2 regions of the Bacillus sp. THAF10 genome follow, and region 1 is predicted to be linked to the other one. Evidence: riboswitches for the same ligand, from Rfam matches in the RefSeq annotation. Region 1 holds a riboswitch; the other holds the start of a gene.
The links. Region 1 has a riboswitch for S-adenosylmethionine ahead of FIU87_RS02255 (YezD family protein). Riboswitches for the same ligand answer to the same signal wherever they lie in the genome.
Positions count from the first base shown of each region.

Region 1 (4,425 bases):
ATACGGTCAAGCTGCTCGGAAGTAACATATTGCTTAAACATGATGGTGAGTAGCAAAACAAGGAGAGTTGCAAGTGGACCTGCGAGGGAATTGATAACCCTTTGTGTCTTAGTCGGATCAGACTCTCTATCTCCTAACGCACAATACCCATAAAATGCCCACATAATATGAAAATGCATTCTTCCGATTTGGAAATTTTCATGGTTGTTTTCCGTTGGTCCAAGATACACTCGCGTATGCATTTTCGAGAATAAGACAACCGCCAAACCATGTCCAATCTCATGAATCAACACGGATACCGGAATAATAACTAAAAACAACAAGAGATAAAACATAAAGTAAAATTCCATCCTTCTCCCACCCCCTGTAGGTACATACGACTAAAATCAGGATTGGTTCCCAATAAATGGACATATTTCGCATTATTCAAAAGGAGCGGATGAACCATCCCTTCCTTTCCTTAAATATGGTAAAATAAAGATAACGATAAAGAGTGGGGGCTGGCAAGATGGGTAGGATTGCTTTTCTTATCATTTCAATTGCACTATTAGCTGGATGCAACATGGAAACGAAGGCTTCTGAGCCAACGCTTCAGATTTCATCGATGTCCGTCGGATTAGGTGGAAATGAGGATGAAACCGTACAATATGTCCGTTACTCCATGGTTCTTACATACAATGAAAGCTTAAAAATTAAAGAGGATACCCTAGAGCCCTTAGTTGCTGGGTGGATTGAAGAAAGAATGATAGATCATGAGGTGGAAACAGCAGAAAAACTGAGCAAAGATCAAATTAAACTAGAAGGAAAAGTAACCTTTGACCCCACAGGCCTTACAAAACGAGATATCATCACCTTTGAACAAATAGAAGACACCATTCAAGGCGTTATCTTTGAAACAACAACAGGGGAAAACTACCAAGGAGTCTACATCAACGAAGAAACCAAACTCCAAAGAATTGGAGACTGATTCATGGTTATATCAATAAAGCACGCCTTTCTTTATGGGAGGCGTGCTTTTGTTACTCCATTATCCATCTTATTAAAAACAATGTTAATAAAAATGTGATAACTATCTAGGATTATATTAGAATAAATAGAAATATATGCTAAATTTAAAATAGCGTTTTCTTCTAACCATTTTAAATGAAGGTTTAAATGGAAGTGATTTTCCATATTTATATGATATAGGAGTAACGCAGCAAATTATATATATAGGGAGGATAGGTAGGTTATGAGAAAAAAGCTTATCTTAATATTGCTATTATTACCTATTACTTATGGTGGCATTTATATATTTAATAGTCTCTCTGCAGATAAAGAAATATTTATTGATGGGAAGACAATTCCTTATGAAAATTTTGATGAAATGGAGAATGAGACACAACTTGTGGTAATTGGAAAAAAAATAAAAACAAATGAGACAATTATCAGTAAGGATCCAGAATTAGGCAGGATTATAGATGCTTATAGTATTGCAGATTTTAAGATTAGTAGAGTGATTAATAATAAAACGAATAATGATTTAAAAGATAGCGATGTAATAAAGGTGCTTGAACTAAGTGGCTCTTATAAAGATGCGTTTGGAGTTACAACCACGTTTCAATATGAGGATTATCAAGCCATAGAGGATAACAGAAATTATATTCTTTATTTAGATGAGAGTAGGTCCGATCCAGGAGTATACATTATCGGAGCAGTCAATTATGGAAAAATACCTTTAGATACTGAGAAGAAAGCTACACTTTTGGATAAAAAGGAAAACTATATTAACGAGAAGGTTAAAAGGATCCATAATCAAGCTAAAGAAAAATACAGAGAAGAAATTAACAATTTAAAATAGTAATAAATGAAAACCCTACAATAAGCTTCAATTTTTATTCTCCTTTAGGGGATGTTTTTTTTTGTATGAAAATATCTCCATTTAGCCAGACGACTCACAAGGATCATTCTCCCTTGCGAATAAACCACGAGAACCGTCCCCACATTTTTGTCAAAAAAATAGTTGACAATTCATATGAGTATGGTAGGATTATTTTTAATATTAATTGATTTTGAAAACTTCGAAAACTACAAACGCTTATCTAGAGCGGCTGAGGGACTGGCCCGTTGAAGCCCGGCAACCTGCGAAAAGCAAGGTGCCAATTCCAGCAGAATGGATATCCATTTTGGAAGATAAGGTGAGGATGATGAACCGCGCCTTTTCCAGTTGGAAGAGGCGTTTTTTCAATTGAAGCGAAAAGGAATGCAACACAAAAAAGGAGGCGGGCCTTATGAAACAAACCGAGTGGGAGGATGTCGTGTCCCATTTAGAACGAATGCTTCAATCCGTGAAATTTGGATCCATCACCCTTGTTGTACAGGATGGAAAGGTCATTCAAATTGAAAAAAACGAGAAGGTTCGCCTTCCTAAAAACAAATAGCGCTGACTAGACAAACTAGAGGCGGTCTTTTTACATGGCACAAGCTTGCATGTAAAAGGACTGCCTTTTTTTCATTGTTAGAAAGGAGCATAAAACGGCATGAGCAACGCTATTACCTATGAAACTTGGAAAGAAACCACATTGCCAGACTTTCCCGATAACAGCAGTACAAAAGGAGCAAAGGAGGTGCTGGAGTGGGCATTTACCACCTACAAAGAGAACGAGTTAATCTACGCTTCCAGCTTCGGGGCAGAGGCAATCGTTCTCATCGATCTTCTATCTCAGGTGAGGAAGGACGCCAATATTGTTTTCCTGGATACGGACCTTCATTTTCCAGAGACATATGAAGTAATCCAAAAGGTTGAAGCTCGTTACCCTGAGTTGCAAATTGAAAAGCGAAAGCCGGCACTGACCTTAGAGGAACAAGCGGCAAAACATGGAACGGCTCTTTGGAAACGGGAGCCATCCTTATGCTGCCAAATCAGAAAAGTCGAGCCACTGCATCAAGCATTAACTCCCAAAAAGGCATGGATTTCTGGTCTGCGCCGGGAGCAATCGCCGACGAGGGCACATACAAACTACTTAAACAAGGACGATAAATTTCAAAACATCAAAATTTGTCCGCTCATTCATTGGACATGGGACGAAACTTGGGAGTATATCCGATCGCATGATCTTCCTTACAACTCCCTTCACGATCAGGGCTACCCAAGCATTGGCTGTTTTCCCTGTACCCAGGCCGTCAGCGGCAACTCTGATTCTCGCGCAGGTCGCTGGGCAGGAAGCGGAAAAACCGAATGCGGCCTCCACACGAATTAATACGGCCCAAACAGTAAAGGAGGAACCAGCATGTTAATCACCATAGCCGTCATCGTTGGATTATTTTTCGCCATGAATATTGGAGCGAGCGGTGCGGCGGCGTCCATGGGAATCGCCTATGGATCTGGAGTTGTAACAAGAAACCGGGCATTATTGCTATGCGGAATTGCTGTCTTTTTGGGTGCATGGCTTGGTGGAGGGGAAGTGGTGAAAACGATGGGAAGCGGAATTGTACCGCAAAGTACCTTCTCTGTCGCCATTGCCCTAATTGTGATTGCATCCGCCGCCCTTTCGTTATTTTTAGCAAACATCTTCGGCATTCCGCTTTCCACAAGTGAGGTAACCGTTGGGGCAGTTGTAGGAGCGGGAATTGTTTATCAATCGGTTTTCGCCGGAAAGCTTGCGTGGATTGTATCCTTTTGGCTGTTGACCCCGGTGCTGGCATTTTTCATCGCAATTGCGGCAACAGCCTTTCTAAAAATAAGAACAATCGATCACTGGGTAAAATCTTCCCGTGCCGTTCCGATTTTAAGCGTGCTGGTCGTATTGATGGGGGGATTTGAGGCTTTTTCCGCTGGCATGAACAATGTTGCAAATGCAGTCGGCCCGCTTGTTGGCGCAGGCATTATGAGTACAGACCAGGGCATTCTCTGGGGAGGTTTATTTGTAGCAGTTGGTGCGCTACTGCTCGGCCAGCGCGTCCTCGAAACGAATGGCAAAAAAATTACAAAGCTGCGCCTAGAAGAAGGCTGCGTTATTTCTGGAACAGGAGCTGGAATCGTTACCGCAGCCTCCGTGTTTGGCATTCCGGTGCCACTCACACAAATCACCACCTCGTCCATTATTGGTATTGGCTTTGTCAAGGAGGGGCGAAGCGTTTTGAAAAAAGACATTGTGGTCCAGCTGCTCGTGGTGTGGGTCGTCTCCCCGGTGCTATCGATGGTGCTTTCCTATACGCTGATTCAGCTTTTAATAGAGCGTAATGTCTACCCAGTAATCGCCATGGTTGGCGTACTGATCTCGGTTTTCGGTGTGAGGTATTTGATGCTCCGTCCTTCCACCCAGCCAAAAATAAAGATGGACACCCATTCTTGACCAAGGCAACATCAAAATTTTATAAAAAGCGAGGTAATGAAAACATGACACTACCAAACCCACACGGCGGCACCCTTGTGCAGGCGTATCA
Region 1 is NZ_CP045403.1:413,643-418,067, forward strand. It holds gene FIU87_RS02240 (site-2 protease family protein) at 1-350, opposite strand, end outside; gene FIU87_RS02245 (hypothetical protein) at 509-967, shown strand; gene FIU87_RS02250 (hypothetical protein) at 1,232-1,840, shown strand; SAM riboswitch class I at 2,075-2,179, shown strand; gene FIU87_RS02255 (YezD family protein) at 2,271-2,420, shown strand; gene FIU87_RS02260 (phosphoadenylyl-sulfate reductase) at 2,520-3,239, shown strand; gene FIU87_RS02265 (sulfate permease) at 3,270-4,334, shown strand; gene sat (sulfate adenylyltransferase) at 4,379-4,425, shown strand, end outside.

Region 2 (4,425 bases), 1.0 Mb from region 1:
TAGCAGGAAAGGGACATGAAAATTATCAGTTAGTTGGAAAAGAAGTAGTCCCGTTTGATGAAAAAGAAATCACGTTAAATGCAGTAAAAGCCTTCCCATTAACAGATAAAATACCTACAACATAGATGATTGGAACTATTTACTGACTAGAAGGTTGGTTCACAAATACGTGAACCAACAGCTAGTCTTCTTTTTTGTATCTGATTTAAAAGATTGTTGGCAATTAACACTTTAAGCCATTTTAAACCACTTGGTTAAAACTTTCTCCACGAAAAGAACACGACAGCAACGTTGGTATAGAAATATTTTTGTAAAAAACACAAAGGATGGAAGCTTCTTGTTGAAAAAAACCCTTATCTTTTTCATTATTTTCATGATTGTAGTTGGTTGTGCAAAACAGACAGATCAGGCAGTAACCATAGTCGAAGAAGCACCTTTATTAGAGAGAGGTAAAGCAAGGAAAGAGTTTTATTGGTTAGATCAACATAATGTAACGGTAAGAAATGAATGGACACAGCGAGCGCATGAGGTCTCTGGACAAGTGTATGCAGAACCGACAGAATTCTCGGAATACGTTAGTGGTGTAAAAACAAAATTGGATACAAAAGATAAGGTAATTGCTCTTACCCTGGATGCTTGTGGCGGGGAGACAGGCAGCGGCTTTGACGAAGAGCTAATTCATTTCCTTATCACACATAACATTAAGGCTGATTTGTTTATTAATGCAAGATGGATAGATGCAAACCGCGACATTTTTCTAGAGCTCGCAGCAAATCCTTTGTTTACCATTCAAAATCATGGAACCGAACATAAACCTCTTGCCGTTTCTAGACGTAGCGCATGGGGGATAGAAAGTACTACTAGTAAAGAGGAAATTGTAGAAGAAATCATGGGAAATCAGTTAAAAATTTTTGAGCTGACAGGGAAGTTCCCGCAATATTATCGTTCTGGAACTGCCTTTTATGACGATGTTGCAGTAAAAATTGCAGAAGATCTTCATTTGGAAGTGGTGAACTTTGATGTGATTGGAGACGCAGGAGCGACATTTTCAAAAGAACAAGTAGTCGATTCCATGAAAAGTGCCACCGCAGGCTCCGTTATTATTTTGCACATGAATCACCCTGAAAGCGAAACCGCAGACGGTGTAAAGGAAGCTGTTTTAGAATTAATAAATTTAGGTTTCCAATTTGTTCATTTACATGAATATAGATTAAAGTAGTTTTACAGTTCTGTAACAAATGAAGAAGAAGCGCATATTCAATGTGCTACAGGTGACGATAAATTTGGGAGGTAAATAATCGTGACCTGTATTTTTCATTGTCTATTTTCCATTGTTCTATTGTTTAACGTTTCAGCTTGTCAGTCAAAAAACAAAGTAGAGAAGGCAAATGAGAAGTTTGAAGAACGTATTGTGGCAGAAGCTGAATTTGCACATAAATCAATAAAAAACTCGGTGAAATTCATCCATAAATCCCCTAAAAAGGAATTTCCAAAGAAGAAATCACAACTAATACCTGAATTCAAAAGCAGGGGCTTTCGGTGGCTTCGAATGAAGGAAGATGGTATTGACTTTCTTTAAAGGGGATTGCTATAATTGCAAAAAGCTAACACAACACACTGTCTAAATATAATTGTATAACTCTTATCCAGAGTGACTGAGGGAACAGGCCCGAAGACGTCCGGCAACCCTTCAAGAAAAATAATTTCTTGAGAAGGTGCTACATCCTGCAGACTAGTATGTCTGAAAGATAAGAGGAGATAAAAAAACTCTCTTCCTATCGGAAGGGAGTTTTTTTATTTGTATGATGTGATGTAAAAATGTATAGAAATGAGAGGAAATGATGTGAGTATAAAAGACATTCAAAAAGAAATTAGAACAGTCTCCATCGGTAAATTTAAAACAGAAAGTGGGGAAGAGCTTTCTGATGTAGTAATTGCTTATGAAAAAGTAGGAACTCCTACGCTGGGTACCATTCTTGTGTGTCATGCATTAACAGGAAATCATGTTTCAGTTGGGAATCAAGATAACCCGGGATGGTGGGGAGATTTTATTGGATCAGGGCTATATGTAGATACAGACAAATTTCAAGTAATCACGATGAATGTAATCGGGGGTTGTAATGGAACAACAGGACCTACATCGATAAATCCTGCGACAAGAAAACCATATGGTAGTGATTTTCCTGTCATTACCATCCGTGATATGGTGCATGCTCAGTATCAAGGACTAATAACTTTAGGCGTGAAAAATGTAAAAGCCATTATCGGTGGTTCCCTTGGCGGTATGCAAGTGTTGGAATGGGGAATTCTTTACCCTGATTTTGCTGAAATCATTGTTCCAATAGCAGTTACACCCTATTTTACTGATTATGCCCTTGCTTATAATGTAATTGGAAGGCAAGCAATCATAAACGATCCAGAGTTCGATAATGGCCATTATCAAGAAGGAGCAGTGATTAAAGGGCTTGAAATTGCTAGAATGGTTGGTCTTGTTACCTATCGTTCAGATACACTCTTTAATGAACGATTTAAAAGAGAAAAAAAACAAGAGCATGAATTTCAAGTGGACTCCTATTTAAAGTACCAAGGACAGAAATTTTCTCGTCGATTTGATGCAAATAGCTACTTACGATTGTTAAATGCCATGGATAAATTTGATATTGGAGACAACCGAAAGGGCTGGAAAAATGCGTTAAAAGAAATTTCAGCCACCGTTTGTTTTATATCCTTTAAAGGAGACTTGCTTTATCCGGGTTCGTTGGTTAGTAAAGCTGTAGCGTACCTTCAATCTATAAACAAGGATTCGACCCACCTTGAAGTAGAAACGATGTTTGGACATGATGGCTTTTTAGTTGAATTTGAAAAATGGGGAGACACCATTAAAAACCTCATCGAAAAAGATAATACTTGAATTTAGGATATCCCTTCTTTCCTACCTGCTTGTTTCATATATATAGACAAGCAGGTTTTTATTTTGGAGTTCGGCGGAAGGTGGGGCAACGGTGAAAAGAAGTTGGCTAAGTGCTTGTCAAATTGGTGCTGTTTATATAGGGACAATCGTAGGTGCAGGATTCGCTACAGGAAAAGAAATTGTTCAGTTTTTCACTCAGTACGGTTGGATTGGTTTTATTACGATTTTAATGAGTGGGATATTATTTATATGGCTTGGAACAAAAATGATGCTAATGGCAAGCCGAATAAAAGCTAATTCCTATAATGAATTCAATCAATACTTATTTGGAAAATCCGCAGGTGCATTTGTTAATCTGTTTATGCTAGTAATATTAATTTCAGTTGGTGCTGTGATGTTGTCTGGTGCTGGAGCAGTTTTTGAAGAACAGCTTGGCTGGTCCTATCAACTTGGGCTTTTGTTAACTGTGTTTCTTGCAGTAGCCGTTGTAATAGGAGGGGTCAAAGGGCTTGTTGGGGTAAATATTATCGTAGTACCTGTAATGATTTTATTTAGCTTGCTCATCGCTTGTCATGCAATTTTTGAGGATGGTCTAACTTTTATGACTCTAAAGCCGGTCTCAGAAGGAATGAAAGGTTGGCTGGCACCGTTTATGTATGTTGCTTTTAATCTTGCCATGGCACAGCCAGTACTTGTTCCGTTAGCAAAGGAAGCAAAGGATGAATGGGTCATAAAACGTGGGGGATTTCTAGGAGGATTAATCCTGTGCTTTATATTAATTTCCTGTCATATTTCCATTGCATCCTTACCAAATTTTCATACGTTTGAGATACCGATGGCTGAAGTGGTGAAGTTTGGAATGCTGTCCTTTTTCGGCATCTATGTATTCGTAATATATGGTGAAATCTTTACTTCTGTAGTTAGCGATATCTTTGGATTGCAGCGTCAGTTGGAAAGTATGTTGGGGATATCTAAATATCTGATAACTTTCGTGTTGGTCACCATCATTTATATGATTAGTCAAATAGGCTATGGCAGCCTGATTGAACATTTATACCCCTTCTTTGGCTATGTTAGTATGGCATTTCTGCTGTTATTAATTGTAAGAAAATAAACTCAAAATGTTAATGGAACTAGCACTAAAAGTAATAAATCAAATACCAGATGGGATATAATCACAACAGATAATGATCCAGTCCTTAAAAATAAAAACCCCCATGCTGAGCCACCTGTAAAGGCTGCTGCCATTAACATTGGATTTCCTGTCCACGCATGTGCTAATGAGTATAAGGCTGCAGCTATTAATACACTCCTCAGTGGCCCCAACTCTTTAAGTTGCTTTTGGATAAATCCCCTCCAAAACAATTCTTCACCAGGTATGATAACAAAGACAAGTAATACATAATGCCACCACTCCTTTGGTCCTACCAAATTATACAAATCAGTTACATACACAATTATTGGGTAAGGTACCTGTTTTATGAAAAGATAAGTTAAAAGGAAGAAAAGATAAA
Region 2 is NZ_CP045403.1:1,414,815-1,419,239, forward strand. It holds gene FIU87_RS07450 (UDP-N-acetylmuramoyl-L-alanyl-D-glutamate--2,6-diaminopimelate ligase) at 1-125, shown strand, start outside; gene FIU87_RS07455 (polysaccharide deacetylase family protein) at 338-1,219, shown strand; gene FIU87_RS07460 (hypothetical protein) at 1,301-1,579, shown strand; SAM riboswitch class I at 1,640-1,755, shown strand; gene FIU87_RS07465 (homoserine O-acetyltransferase MetX) at 1,829-2,911, shown strand; gene FIU87_RS07470 (YkvI family membrane protein) at 3,003-4,025, shown strand; gene FIU87_RS07475 (CPBP family intramembrane glutamic endopeptidase) at 4,028-4,425, opposite strand, start outside.
Region 2: it holds a riboswitch for S-adenosylmethionine, as region 1 does, so the genes downstream of both, FIU87_RS07465 (homoserine O-acetyltransferase MetX) here and FIU87_RS02255 (YezD family protein) in region 1, are expected to answer to the same signal.